DNA from 3 places in the Pseudoduganella sp. jia 12 genome. Region 1 is predicted to be linked to each of the others. Evidence: predicted binding sites of a transcription regulator. Region 1 holds the regulator's gene; each other region holds the start of a gene.
The links. Region 1 encodes sigma-54, which starts transcription at its own class of promoters, with help from an activator protein. Its sites were predicted from a motif close to TGGCANGNAANCTGCTTT; they were not measured.
Positions count from the first base shown of each region.

Region 2: the regulator sigma-54 is predicted to act here: its motif matches at 2,877-2,894, upstream of ACY65G_RS23275 (PEP-CTERM sorting domain-containing protein).
Region 3: the regulator sigma-54 is predicted to act here: its motif matches at 2,195-2,212, upstream of ACY65G_RS26685 (transglutaminase family protein).

Region 1 covers NZ_JBUXKP010000007.1:254,300-259,274, reverse strand. The annotation lists gene ACY65G_RS17515 (KdsC family phosphatase) at 1-347, shown strand, start outside; gene lptC (LPS export ABC transporter periplasmic protein LptC) at 390-983, shown strand; gene lptA (lipopolysaccharide transport periplasmic protein LptA) at 1,015-1,608, shown strand; gene lptB (LPS export ABC transporter ATP-binding protein) at 1,609-2,370, shown strand; gene ACY65G_RS17495 (RNA polymerase factor sigma-54) at 2,444-3,919, shown strand; gene hpf (ribosome hibernation-promoting factor, HPF/YfiA family) at 4,011-4,367, shown strand; gene ACY65G_RS17485 (enoyl-CoA hydratase/isomerase family protein) at 4,574-4,975, shown strand, end outside.
Region 2 covers NZ_JBUXKP010000011.1:143,200-148,174, reverse strand. The annotation lists gene prsT (XrtA/PEP-CTERM system TPR-repeat protein PrsT) at 1-935, shown strand, start outside; gene ACY65G_RS23280 (N-acyl amino acid synthase FeeM domain-containing protein) at 1,079-1,843, shown strand; gene ACY65G_RS23275 (PEP-CTERM sorting domain-containing protein) at 2,069-2,869, opposite strand; gene ACY65G_RS23270 (FAD-binding oxidoreductase) at 2,999-4,591, opposite strand; gene ACY65G_RS23265 (lytic transglycosylase domain-containing protein) at 4,588-4,975, opposite strand, start outside.
Region 3 covers NZ_JBUXKP010000014.1:146,545-151,519, forward strand. The annotation lists gene ACY65G_RS26675 (alpha-E domain-containing protein) at 1-474, opposite strand, end outside; gene ACY65G_RS26680 (circularly permuted type 2 ATP-grasp protein) at 476-1,888, opposite strand; gene ACY65G_RS26685 (transglutaminase family protein) at 2,254-4,975, shown strand, end outside.

The DNA.
Region 1 (4,975 bases):
TCAGCGCGCGCCGTTCGCCGCAGGTGACGGCCCGCGCCAGGGACCTGGCGATCGAGTTCGTGCACCAGGGCGGCCATGACAAGCTCACGCCGTTCAAGGCGCTGCTGGAGCAGCTGAACCTTTCCGAGGAACAGGTGGCCTTCATCGGCGACGACGTGGTCGATATCCCGATCCTGTCGCGCGTCGGTTTCGCGGTGGCCGTGCCGAATGCGCGGCCGGAAGTGCTGACGCGGGTGCACCACGTGACGCAGCACCGTGGCGGCCACGGCGCGGTGCGCGAAGTGTGCGAATTCGTGCTGCGGGCGCATGGCAGTTACGACCGCGTCATGGCCCAGTTCCTGGCCTGAACGTGGACCGGGAGGCGGGTGTGGAAATGACAGGGAGACAGGATGCGTAACCAGCGAACGGCACACCGCTACCGGCTGTCGATCGGCATGGTCCTCGCGCTGCTCGGCGCGCTGGGCTCGTTCTGGCTGCTCGAGCTGATGAACCGCGCCGGCGAGGAAATGGAAGCCGGCATCAAGGTCGACGAGCCCGACTACATCGTGGAACGCTTTTCGTTCGTGCGCATGTCGGAAACGGGGCAGCCCAGCTACATCATCTCGGGCGACAAGCTGACGCACCGGCCGTCCGACGATTCGTCCGAGATCGACAAGCCGGTGGTGCGCAGCCTTTCCGGCGACAAGCCGCCGATGGACATTCGCGCCGAGCATGCGCGGGTCGACCAGGACAACACGCGCGTGACGCTGACGAAGAACGTCAACATCCACCGGGCCGCGTCGCCCGCCGCGCGGGACATGCACCTGGCCACCGAGAAGCTGACGATGTACCCGGACGAGGACCGCATGGAAACCGACCTGCCGGTGCGCATGCAGAGTGGCGGCGCCACCGCGACCGGCATTGGCATGAAGGCCAACAATGCCACGCGCCAGGTGCAGCTGGGCCAGGGCACCATCGTGTATCCGCCCCGCCCGCGGCAGTGAAGCAAACAAGAATCGCAGATAGGAATCGAAGATGAAGAGACTCATATTGTCGGCGTTGCTGCTGCTGGGCGCGGCGGGCTATGCCGCCGCCGAGAAGGCAGATTCGTACAAGCCCACCGAGATCAACTATGGCCGCCTCGACGCGGACGACGTGAAGCAGGTCTACACGTTTACCGGCGACGTCACGCTGACGCGCGGCACGCTGCGCATGAAGGCCGACAAGGCGGTGGTCACCTACACGCCGGACGGCTACCAGCTCGCCACGCTGACGGGCGGCGGCAAGAAGGTCGCGTTCCGCCAGAAGCGCGACGGCGAGGGCGACCAGTGGATGGAAGGCGAGGCCGACCGCATCGAATACGACGAAAAGGCCGAACTGGTGAAGATGTATTCGAAGGCCAAGATCCGCCGCCTCGAAGGTTCGAAGCCGAGCGACGAGGTGGAAGGCGAGTTCATTTCCTACGACAGCCGCCGCGAGTTCTTCAGCGTGCGCAATTCCAGCACGGGCACCGACAAGCCGGGCGCCGGCCGCGGCACGATGGTGATCCAGCCGAAGCGCACCGCGCCTCCAGCGTCTTCCGAGGCGCCATCCACCCAACCGCCGGCCGTGCCGGCAGCGGGGAATTAAATGGCGCGGGAGCAGCAAGACTGCAGCAGCACGCTGATCGTGCGCGGGCTGCAAAAGAGCTACGGCAAGCGCCAGGTGGTGCATGACGTGTCGTTGCAGGTGGCATGCGGCGAAGTGGTGGGGCTGCTGGGCCCGAACGGGGCCGGCAAGACCACGTCGTTCTACATGATCGTGGGCCTGGTGGCGTCGGATGCCGGCACTATCGACCTCGACGGTACCGACATCTCCAGCCTGCCGATCCACAAGCGCGCCACCCTCGGCCTGTCGTACCTGCCGCAGGAAGCGTCGGTGTTCCGCAAGCTGACCGTGGAAGAAAACATCCGCGCCGTGCTGGAGCTGCAGAAGGTGGACGGCAAGGCGCTCGGCAAGGCCGAGATCGACGAGCGGCTGAATGCGCTGCTGGCCGACCTGCAGATCGAGAAGCTGCGCGAGAACACGGCGCTGTCGCTGTCCGGTGGCGAACGCCGCCGCGTGGAGATCGCCCGCGCGCTGGCGACCAATCCCCGCTTCGTGCTGCTGGACGAGCCGTTTGCCGGTGTCGACCCGATCGCCGTGATCGAGATCCAGCGCATCGTGCGCTTCCTGAAGGAACGCAGCATCGGCGTGTTGATCACGGATCATAACGTGCGTGAAACGCTGGGCATCTGCGACCGGGCGTATATCATCAATCAGGGCAGCGTGCTGGCCTCCGGCCGGCCCGACGACATCATCGCCGACGAGTCCGTGCGCCGTGTCTATCTTGGTGAACATTTCCGCATGTAAGCACTTGGACCGCGTTGTTCCACCGATAATGAGACATGACCAGCAGCCATGAACCAGCAGCCATGAACCAGCCATGAAACAGTCTTTGCAACTGCGTACTTCCCAGCACCTCGCGTTGACGCCGCAATTGCAGCAGTCGATCCGGCTGCTGCAATTGTCCACGCTGGAGCTGCACCAGGAACTGGAACAGCTGCTGACCGATAACCCGCTGCTCGAGCGGCTCGACGATCCGCTCGACCGTTCCGTGCGCCTGCTGGGCGATGGGGCGATCAACACCACGCAGGCGCCCGGAGAGGCGCCTCCCGAAGGCGGTCCGCCGCAGGATGCGCCGGCGGCGCCGGAGCCCGAGCCGTTCGAAGGTGGCGAGGGCGAAGGCCTCGACCCTGGCGCCGGCGATACCGACTGGAGCAGTGCGGGCAGCGGCAAGGGACCGGACGATGACGACGGCCGCCCGCAGCTCGAGGCCAGCCACCGCAGCCTGCGCGAACACCTGATGGAGCAGATGCGCGTGACGGTGCTGGAGCCGCGCGACCGGGCCCTGGTGGAGCTGATCATCGATGCGCTCGACGATAACGGTTATCTCGAAGAGAGCCTGGAAGACATCCATGCACGCATGCCGGAAGAGCTGGAGATCGAGTTCGACGAATTGCGCACCGCGCTGAAGCTGCTGCAGAGCTTCGACCCGGCGGGCATCGGTGCGCGCAACGCTTCCGAATGCCTGGCGCTGCAGATCCGGCGCATGCCTGGCGTGCCGATGGTCACGCGGCGGATGGCGCTGTGCATCGTTGAAAAGCACTTGCAGTGGTTCGCGCAGCGCGACTTCAACAAGCTGAAGAAGGCACTCGATTGCGACGACGAAGACTTGCGCGAGGCACAAGCCGTCATTCGGCAATGCAATCCGCATCCGGGCGCCGCCTTCGCGGCCGACGTGTCAGACTATGTCGTACCGGATGTCGTGGTCAGGAAAGGCCGCAGCGGCTGGGTGGTCACGCTGAACAACGACGTGATGCCACGCCTGCGCGTAAACGCGCTGTATGCCAGCCTGCTCAAGCAGGGCAAGGGCGAAACGCAGATGAATGCCCAGCTGCAGGAAGCAAAGTGGCTGATCAAGAATATGCGCCAGCGCTTCGACACGATTCTCCGCGTGGCCCAGGCCATCGTCGAGCGGCAGAAGAACTTTTTCTCGCATGGCGCTGTGGCAATGAGGCCCCTTGTGTTGCGTGAAATAGCTGATACACTGGGTCTGCACGAGAGTACTATCTCTCGGGTAACAACTCAAAAATATATGCTCACCCCGCACGGCATGTTTGAGTTGAAGTATTTTTTTGGCAGCCACGTCGCAACCGAAGCTGGTGGGGAAGCTTCCTCGACTGCGATCCGGGCGCTGATCGTGCAATTCACAGGAGCCGAAGACCCGAAGAACCCTTTATCCGACAGTAAGATTGCGGACATGCTGGGTGAACAAGGCATGGTGATTGCGCGACGCACTGTTGCCAAATATCGCGAAGCATTGAAAATTCCCCCAGTCAGCCTCCGCAAGTCCTTGTAAGCAATCTGTAGTGTATGGGTTCCTCTGCGCCGCCGCATTTCGATGGCGGAAGCTGCACGAACCTGGATTGATCTTCTTTAGGAGTGTGTGTATGAATCTGACCATCAGTGGACACCATATCGACGTAACCCCTGCCATTCGCGAGTATGTGCAGAGCAAGCTGGAACGCGTTAGACGGCATTTCGATCAGCTGATCGATGTAAGTGTGATCCTGAGTGTAGATAATCTCACCGAGAAAGAAAAAAGGCAGAAGGCGGAAATCAACCTGCGCATGTCGGGCAAGACCGTGTTTGTCGAAAGCGTCGCGCAGGACCTGTATGCGGCCATCGACTCGCTGATCGACAAGCTGGATCGCCAGGTCATGAAGCACAAGGATAAAGTGCAGAACCATAATCATGAAACCATCAAGCACCTGAGCGAGATCGAGATTCCCGCGTCACCCGCATAACGCCGGATGCAGGTCGCAGCCCTTTGGCTGCAGCAACAGAAGGGCGCGCAATGCGCCCTTTGTTACGTCCGCACCCCACCGTATTCCCGCAGTTCACTGCAGTTCGCCGCAGTTCACCTTCAGTTCACCTTCAGTTCACCTTTTACGCCACATCATCCGCATCCATGGCTAGAATGAGGCCAATAACGACAACGATGCGAGACACCATGACCGACCACGTCCATACCAAGGTGCGCAATGGCACCGGCTTCATCACGCTCGACCGGCCCAGGGCATTGAATTCATTGTCGCTCGACATGATCCGCGCGATTACCGGCACGCTGCTGGCCTGGCGCGACGACGGCGACATCGCCGCCGTCGTCGTCCGCAGCACCACCGAGAAGGCGCTGTGCGCCGGTGGCGACATCCGCTTCTTCCATGCCGCCGGCACAGCGACGCCGCAGGGCGGCAGTGCGCAGATCGAGGATTTCTTCACCGAGGAATACGCGCTGAACTACCTCGTGCATTGCTTTACCAAGCCCTACGTGGCCTTGATGGATGGCGTGGTGATGGGCGGCGGCATGGGCATTGCCCAGGGCGGTCCGCACAGCAGCGTGCGCGTGGTGACC
Region 2 (4,975 bases), on a different contig from region 1:
TTGGCCAAGCGCAAATGGCGAACAAGGATCCTGCGGCAGCACTGGAAACCTTTGGCAAGCTGACCAGCGTTTTGCCGCGGGCGGCTACCCCCCAGTTGCGGCTGGCCGGTGCGCAGATGGCCATGAAAAATCCTTCGGGTGCCAGCGCTACCCTGGCAAAAGCAGCGAGCCTGGAGCCGAACAACATCCAGCCATACCTTGCGCAGGCCGAATTCGCGGTAAGCCAGGGGAATGCTCCGCAGGCGCTGGAAATCGTACGCCAGGTGCAAAAGCAGTTCCCGAAAACTCCGGTCGGCTACATGCTGGAAGGCGATCTGTTCATGCAGCAGAAAAATGCGGCAGCGGCGGTGCGGCCCTATGAGCAAGCCTTGGCCATGTCCACCGAAGCACCTGTGCTGATCAAGCTTGCCAAGGCGTTGCGTGACTCCGGAAAGCTCAAGGAAGCTGAAGCCCGTGTCGTAGAGTTCATCAGGAAAAATCCACAAGATCCATTGGCGGCTATGTTCTTGGCGGAAAGTTATATTGCCTTCAAGCGCTATCCTGAAGCGAAACAGCTGCTGGAGGGCGTTGTCCAGCAAGTCCCGGACAACATCGTGGCGCTCAATAACCTGGCCTGGATATACCAGCAGCAAAAGGATGCGCGCGCGCTGCCCACGGCCGAACGTGCGCTCAAGCTGAACGATGCCAATCCCGAGGTGCTCGACACGGTCGGCTGGATGCTGGTAGAGCAGGGTTCTTACGAGCGGGCTGTTACGCTGCTGAAAAAAGCAGCCTCGACGGCCCCCAAAGCCCCCCAAGTGCATTACCATCTGGCTGTCGGTCTCTTGAAATCGGGCGACAAGCCCGGCGCCCGCAAGGCGCTGGAACAGGCACTGGCTGCCGGGTCTGGATTCAGCGAGGCCGAGCAGGCGAAAGCGCTGCTCCGGCAGCTATGAGCAAGCAGTACCTGTAGCAAAAAATATAATATTTTAATATATTATTACATAATAAACTAAATAGTTGTTGAAGATGCACGGCAAGACCGATGACTGCTCCGTTATCGGTATTCATGTCGAGCCACTCAACAGGGGAGTGTGCTATGGCCTCAGAGTTTACCCAGGACGGCAACGTCGACCAGTTTCTGCCGGATGATTACGAATCCGGAGAGCCGCTGATTTGCGCTGTCGAAGAAGATAACTCTGCAAACATAACGCATGTGACTATTAATCAATCCGATTTCGGCATCCGCGTTGCCGATACCGAGGCTGGGCGTACTTCCGCAAGTATGCTCATCAATAAAATGTATGCCTGGCGCGGCTATACGGGCACACACCGGATCGATAACAATCCTAACCGTATCACCCTCGCTGCCTCCGATAAGGGAGAGGTCATCGGCACTGTCACGCTGGGCATCGATTCGTCGATGGGAATCCTGGCGGACGAGGTCTTTTCCGATTACATTGGAGAGTTCCGTGCGCGCGGCGCCAAGGTCTGCGAAATCACCAAGCTCGCATTCGCGCCGCACGTTAAATCGAAAAGCGCCCTGGCGTCGCTGTTTCATGTGCTTTTCATTTATGGTCATTATCTGCATCAATGTACCGATGTGTTCATTGAAGTAAATCCCCGACACAGGCGATATTATATGAACATGCTGGGGTTTAACCAGATCGGTGATTTGCGGAGTAATCCGCGCGTTGATGCGCCGGCATACCTGCTGCATGTCAGCATGGATTACGTTAACGACCAGATCCGCAAGCTCGGTGGCACCAGTACCCACCCGGCAGGCGAGCGTTCGCTGTATCCCTACTTCTTCTCGCCAAGGGAAGAACGCGGCATTGCAAGCCGGTTATTGCAGATCGGCTGAGATACTGTTTGCAACAAGCGCGTTGACAACAAGCGATGCGGCTGCGGCCGCATCGTTGTCGCGCCGGTCCGGTGCGCCACCACATGCCGTGGTTTGCGTTCTCGTGACCGTTCGCGCCTGCGATCCGCGACAGCAGTAATTCTTTTATCAATAAAAAAGACCTGGCATGGCCAGGTCTTTTTGTTGCTTGCGGCACCAGGGTGCCGCGTCCGCGTGTGCCGCGGATTACTTCTGCTTGCGGCGACGCACTTGCGCCAGGCCCAGCAGGCCCAGGCCCACCAGTGCCAGCGAACCCGGTTCCGGGATGTCGGTCGCAATCGATTGACCGAAGAAGTTACCGGTGCCGACGACGCGGTTCGGGTCGCCCGGATACGGTTGCGTGAAGCTCGTGCTGAACGACAGGTCGGAACCGCTGACTTGCTGATTGGTATCGAAGTTGGCCGCGGCCAGACCGCCGATGACGTCGAGCTGGCCGAGACCGCTCAGATTCGGCGGCGAAACCGCATTGACCGTACCGCGCAGCGTGCTGCCGTTATGCAGGGCGCCAGCCAGACTCAGCCAAAGCGTACCCAGGCCGGTATTGCCCGCGTTCATCGTCAGTGGGTCGGAAGGATCGATCGTCGAGGGTGCGAAGTTGACATAGATGTCAACCTGGCCGCCACCGTACAGGATGGTCGTACCATCGGTGCCGATCGGGGTGTAGCCGCCGAACTTGAACGTCAGTTCGCAACCTGGGCAGAATTCTGATTGCCCGTCACCGTTCATCGTCGACACGAAGCCGAAGCCGCTCAGCGAGCCGGTGTTCGGATCGACGATCTGCTGGATTTGCACGGACGACGACGAGAAGTCGATTGGGTAGTCAGGATCCCAGATGACACCGCCAACGTTGATCGGGGCTGCCATCGCTGCGGTCATCGTCGACACTGTCAGGGCCGCCGCCAGCGCTACTTTTTTCAACATGTTCATCAAATACTCCTTGAGTTTGGTATTTAGTGCTGCTTTAAGGGGCGGACCTTCCCACCACATTTATCTAAAAGCAAACACCATGCCAATTCATGGAGATCGTCGGTAAGTAATTGATTTTAATCAAAGAGTAAGGTTTTTCGTGGAACTTGTGCGGAGAGAAGGTTTTACGGTGTAAAGTTTTTCGACAGGTCAGTACCTGCCACGCGCGATGAGGCCTTCCGGATCGAGCGCAGCGCGGAGCCGGGCATTGAAAGCGGTGGCATGGGGCATGCGCTGCGCCAGCGCTTCCATGACATCGACACCTACCCGGTACGGGAAGACTCCCAGCGTACGGCCCTGCTGCACGAGGGCGTCATAGCATTCCCGCGTGCGTGCCGCGGCGCCAGGCACGCCATGGTCGAACAAAAGTGGAACCGTGCTGTCGAACAAGCGGTCGCTGATCGAGGTGAACGTCAACAGCGGTTCCAGACCGTGCTCGCGGGTGATGCGGGTAACCATGTCGACGTAAGCGCGCGCGTCGGCGCCCCGCATCGGTACCAGCGGCGCATACCAGCGCAGGCCACAACCGTCGCGGGCAGGGTTGCGATCCTGGTCGGGCTGGTGGCCCGGGTTGCGCCAATAGGCAAGCGGCAATGCCGTTTCGTTGGGCCGGCCGCCGACCAGCTCCAGCGCATGGGCCAGTGTGCGGCTGGTCGAGGCGATGCCCTTGCCGAGCGGGCCCGGCATCATGTTCGACGCCCGGGCCAGCAAATGCGCGTTTTGCGGGCTCAGGAACAGCAGCCGGCTGGCGATACCACGCAGGGCCGCCCTGATTTCCTTCTGCGCGGCCGCGACCATGCCACGCGTGCCATACAGCGTGCCAAACCCCGTCCAGGGCGCGATCTGGTACTGGCGGCCAAGCCGGGCGATGACGGCATCGGGAATGGTGCCATCAACGACCTCGGCAGCAGGGTAAGGGGCCGTCATTGCCAGCACGCGGTGGCGGTTCATCAGGTTGATGCCACCCACGGTACCAGGCAGTGTTGCAAGAATATGCCGGATTTTTTCCACCGCCGGCTCCAGCAGCGCATCGTCACGCAGGTTGAACAGGCACACCTTGACCGTTTCCGGCCGGCGCGCCAGCACGATCGACATCCGCGTCACGATGCCAAGCCCGCTCTGGGTGAACAGGCCGGCCGAGTACGACGTGATACCCCACTTGAACAATTGTGCAAGTTCGTGACCGCCCGCCTCGGACAAGGCAGTGCGGTAGAGGGAGCCGTCGGCCAGCACCGCTTCCAGGTCGGTCACGGCGCCAAAGTGATCCGAGTGGGGCGTGATGCCATAGCCGCGCTCCAGCGCATTGCCCAGCAGGCTGACGCTTGGCCCGGCACCGGTGACCGGCACCATGAATGGATAACCCTGTTCGTCGAGGAAGCGGGCCAGCATGCCCTGGGTGACGCCGGGTTCCAGGGTGACGACGCCCAGCACCGGGTCGACACAGAAGCGCTGCATGCCGGACAAATCGACGATCACGGCATCATCCTGCACCGGTTGGGAGCTGCCGTATCCCCAGTTCTTGCCTGTGCTGATCGGGTAGACATGGCAACCGTGGCGCCGGGCGATCGCCAGCACGGCGGGCAGGGCGCCGCCGTGTGTGATCTTCAGGGCCGCCGCGATGCGCCGGCTGACACCGCCTGTATCGCTACCGTACGCGGCCGCCGCCGCCGCCTGGTCGAGCACCTGTGCCACGCCCGGCACGGCGCGCCATTCGGCCAGTGCCGATAGGTGGGAATCGTTCATCGCTTCGAGAGTGGGTCATTGGACGAACTCCGATAGTAGCGGTGGACTGGCAGGCTGTACAAGCGCGCGATTCGTATAACGTACTCCTGGGTTTCGCGGTAGGGCGGCACGCCGCGATGACGCAGCACGGCTCCCTCGCCGGCATTGTAGGCCGCGGCCACCAGCCGCACGTCGCCATCGAACAGACCGAGCAACCAGCGCAGGTAGGCCAGGCCGCCGCGCACATTCGATTCCGGGTCGAAGGGATCGGCCACCTGGAACCGCTGGGCGGTTTCAGGAATCAGCTGCATCAGGCCCTGCGCATTCTTGGGCGAAACGGCGTTGGCACGGAAACCGGATTCCACCGCAATGACGGCCATCGCCAGTTCGGGATCAACCTCGTAG
Region 3 (4,975 bases), on a different contig from region 1:
CGCGCCATCCTGGTACATGGTGCCGAGCGTGACGCCGCGCGACAGGTGCGAGCGGTGCTTGACCCATTCCAGGAACTGGCCGGGCTGGTGCTCGAACGTGCGGTTGCGCAGGTGCTGCTGCAGCTCGATCCACGTGGTGTTTTCCGTCTCCCACACTTCCGTGGGCAGGGTGCCGCGCACGGCCCGCGCATTCTCGCGCGCGCCCGCCAGGCAGCTGGCGATCGACGAGGGATTGTCCGGATCGCGCACCATGAAGTCGATGACTTCCTTCTGCGTGAGTGCGCCGTACTTGGCATCGAACTGCCGTTCCAGCTCCGACACGCCGAGCATCGTGCGCCAGCCCTGCTGGGCGGCGAGCGCCGATTGCGGCATCAGCGAATACTGCACGCGCACGTCGAGCATGCGGGCCGTGTTTTCCGCCCGTTCGGTATGCCGGGCCATCCAGAACAGGTGATCTGCGGTGCGGCTCAGCATATTAGTTCTCCAGTATCCACGTATCCTTGGTGCCGCCGCCCTGCGACGAATTCACCACCAGCGAGCCCTCCTGCAGCGCCACGCGCGTGAGCCCGCCCGGCACCATCGTCACCGTCTTGCCCGACAAAACGAACGGGCGCAGGTCGATGTGGCGCGGCGCGATGCCCGATTCCACATAGGTCGGGCAGGCCGACAGCGCCAGCGTGGGCTGGGCGATGTAGCCCGCCGGGTTGGCCACCAGGCGCTCGCGGAAAGCCTCGATCTCGGCGTGCGTCGACGCCGGGCCGACCAGCATGCCGTAGCCGCCGGCACCGTGCACTTCCTTCACCACCAGCTCGGGCAGGTTCGCCAGCGTGTACTGGAGGTCTTTCTCTTTCCTGCACTGGTACGTGGGCACGTTGTTGAGGATCGGCTTTTCGCCGAGATAGAACTCGATCATGTCGGGCACGAACGGGTAGATCGACTTGTCGTCGGCCACGCCCGTGCCGATGGCATTGGCCAGCCCCACCCGGCCGGCGCGCACCGCGTCGAGCAGGCCGGGCACGCCCAGCTGCGACTCGGCGCGGAACGCGCGCGGATCGAGGTAGTCGTCGTCGATGCGGCGGTAGATCACATCCACCTGCCGCGCGCCGCGCGTGGTGCGCATGTACACGGTCTCGTTCTTCACGAACAGGTCCTGCCCCTGCACCAGCGACACGCCCATCTGCTGGGCCAGGAACGCATGCTCGAAGTAGGCCGAATTGTGCTGGCCGGGCGTGAGCACGACCACGGTGGGGCTGGCGCTATCGTGCGGCGCCACGGTGCGCAGGTTATCGAGCAGCAGGTCGGGGTAATGGTCGACCGGCGCCACCTGGTTGCTGGCGAACAGCGCGGGGAACAGCCGCATCATCATCTTGCGGTTTTCCAGCATGTAGGAAACGCCGGACGGCACCCGCAGGTTATCTTCCAGCACATAGAACTCGCCCTCGCCGGCCCGCACGATGTCGACACCGGCGATGTGCGCATAGATATTGGCCGGCACGTCCACGCCCTGCATGGCCGGCCGGTACTGGGCATTGTTCAAGACCTGCTCGGCCGGGACGATGCCCGCCTTGAGGATCTCCTGGCCGTGGTACACGTCGTGCAGGAAGCGGTTCAGCGCCGTGACCCGCTGCACCAGCCCCGCCTGCAGCTGCGCCCATTCGGCGGCGTGGATCACGCGCGGGATGATATCGAACGGGATCAGCCGCTCCTTGCCGGCCGTGTCGCCATACACGGCGAACGTGATGCCCACGCGCTGGAAGATGAGCTCAGCCTCCAGCCGCTTCTGCTCGATCAGGCCGGCCGGCTGCTGCGCCAGCCAGTCCGCGAACGCGTGGTAGTGCGGGCGCACGGTGGCTTCGGTGGAATACATTTCGTCGTAAAAGTTCGGCATCGAATTCCTCCTCGTAGCTTAAGTGCTAACAAGAAACGTGCCAGGGCTCGATGGCACCACCGCAGCATGCGTTCCTGGTGTCGGACACCGGCTTTTTCGGTGGCTTGGCAGGGATTTCGCGAAGCTTGCTTCGCGCCTGCCAAGCGGTGATGGCATGCATGCCATCACTCCTTCCGACACCGGTTTTCGCTGGCGTTCCCCGATACCCGCACCAAAAACCGGTGCCCGACACCATGAAGCCGGTGTCCGACACCAGCACGCCACTGCCAACGATTCCTCCAGCCCTAATTCGATTGCATTTATTGCAGGTACGAATCATGCTTCATCACCTCATATACCGCGCCCATTTCGAAAGGCAGTTCCGCATGGCTATCCGTATCGCGCTGCACCACAAGACCAGTTACCGCTATGACCGCCCCGTGGGCCTGTCGCCGCACGAGGTGCGCCTGCGCCCCGCACCGCATGCCCGCACCCCGATCCTGTCGTACTCGCTGACGGTCACGCCGCAGGAACACTTCATCAACTGGCAGCAGGACCCGTACGGCAACTACATCGGCCGCTTTGTGTTCCCCGAAAAATCGGACACGCTGGAGTTCACGGTCGACCTGGTGGCTGACATGACGGTCATTAATCCGTTCGACTTCTTCGTCGAGAAATACGCGGAGACCTTCCCGTTCGCCTACCCGCCGCAGCTGACGGCCGAACTGAGCGCCTACCTGCCAACGGAGCCCGCCAGCCCGATGGTGCTGGAATGGGTGGCGGCGGCGCGGCGCGACCTGCTGGCGCACCCGATGGGCACCAACGATTTCCTGGTGGCCGTCAACCAGCGCCTGCAGCGCGACATCGCCTACCTGCTGCGCATGGAACCCGGTGTGCAGGCGCCCGATGAAACGCTGCAGAAGCGTTCCGGCTCGTGCCGCGACACGGGCTGGCTGCTCGTGCAGATCCTGCGCGAGATGGGGCTGGCGGCAAGGTTCGTGTCCGGCTACCTGATCCAGCTGCGCGCCGACCAGGAAGCGCTCGATGGCCCCAGCGGCACCGACGTGGACTTCACGGACCTGCACGCGTGGACCGAAGTCTACGTGCCCGGCGCCGGCTGGATCGGCCTCGACCCCACGTCCGGCATGCTGGCCAGCGAAGGCCACATCCCGCTGGCCTGCACGGCGCTGCCGTCGTCCGCCGCGCCGGTATCGGGCTACACGGACAAGGCCGAGGTCACGTTCTTCCACGAGATGACGGTCACGCGCATCCACGAAGACCCGCGCGTGACGAAGCCGTACTCGGAAGCGGACTGGCACAAGATCGACCGCCTCGGCCAGCAGGTGGATGCCGACCTGAAAAGCCAGGACGTGCGCCTGACCCAGGGCGGCGAACCCACGTTCGTGTCGATCGACGACATGGACGGCCCAGAATGGAACACCCAGGCCCACGGCGATAAAAAGCGCGAACTGGCGGGCAACCTGATGCACCGCCTGAAGAACCACTTTGCACCGGGCGGCATGCTGCACTACGGCCAGGGCAAGTGGTATCCGGGCGAACCGCTACCGCGCTGGGCGCTCAATATCTACTGGCGTATCGACGGCCAGCCGATGTGGCTCGACGCCTCGCTGTTCTCCGATGAACACATCGACGATGGCTATGGCCCCGCCGATGCCGGCCGCTTCACCGCCGAACTGGTGAAGTCCCTCGCCCTGCCCGCCAGCAGCGCCATCCCCGCCTACGAGGACGTGCTGGTGCAGGCCCGCCGCGAAGAGGCGCTGCCGCACAACCTCGACCCGCTGGATGCCGACCTCGCCGCGCCGGAAGAACGCCGCCGGCTGGCCCGGCTGCTCGAACGCGGCCTGGGCGAGGTGGCCGGCTACGTGCTGCCGCTGAAGCCCAAGGATTACGATCCGGCCACGATCGGCACCGTCTGGCAAACGTCGCCGTGGCCGATCCGGCGCGAGCACCTGTACCTGATCGAAGGCGATTCGCCGATCGGCCTGCGCCTGCCGCTGGCCACGCTGCCGTGGGTGATGCCGGAAGAACGCGACACCGAATACGATGTCGACCCATTCGCGCCGCGCGGCGCGCTGCCGGTGGAAGAACGCAAGAAGGAAAAGGAAAAGCGGCCGATCCTCGGACTGGCCGCGGGCAAGACTTCTCCTGACAAAACAACGGACAAGCCGCGCAGGCCCGTCGTCGAACCGATCCGGCCGCTGCAACCTGCCGAGCCGGCACCGCGCGACGTGATCCACACGGCGCTGTGCGTGGAAGTGCGCGCCGGCCGCCTGTATGTGTTCATGCCGCCCGTGAAACGCATCGAGGATTACCTGGCGCTGGTGACCGCCGTCGAACGCACGGCGGCCAAGCTGGCGATGAAGCTGCGCATCGAAGGCTATGCGCCGCCGCGCGACCCGCGCATCAAGCTGCTCAGCGTGACGCCCGACCCTGGCGTGATCGAGGTGAACATCCACCCGGCGGCCAGCTGGAATGAGCTGGTCTACAACGTGTCGACCCTGTACCAGGAAGCGCGCCTGACGCGCCTGGGCACCGAGAAATTCATGCTCGACGGCCGCCACACGGGCACCGGCGGCGGCAACCACGCCACGCTGGGCGGCGCCACGGCCGAAGACAGCCCGATGCTGCGCCGTCCCGACCTGCTGAAAAGCCTGATCACTTACTGGCAGAACCACCCCGCCCTGTCGTACCTGTTCTCGGGCACGTTCATCGGGCCGACGAGCCAGGCGCCGCGCGTGGACGAAGCGCGCGACGACAACCTGTATGAACTGGCGATCGCGTTCCAGCAGATGGACCAGGTGCTGCCCACGCTGCACGAAGGCGACAAGCCGTGGATCGTCGACCGCCTGCTGCGCAACCTGCTGGTGGACCTGACAGGCAACACGCACCGTTCCGAATTCTCCATCGACAAGCTGTACTCGCCGGATGGCCCCACCGGCCGCCTGGGCCTGGTGGAATTCCGCGCCTTCGAAATGCCGCCGCACGAGCGCATGAGCCTTTTGCAGATGCTGCTCCTGCGCGCCCTGGTGGCGCGCTTCTGGCGCCAGCCCTATCAGGCGAAACTCGTGAACTGGGGCGTGGCGCTGC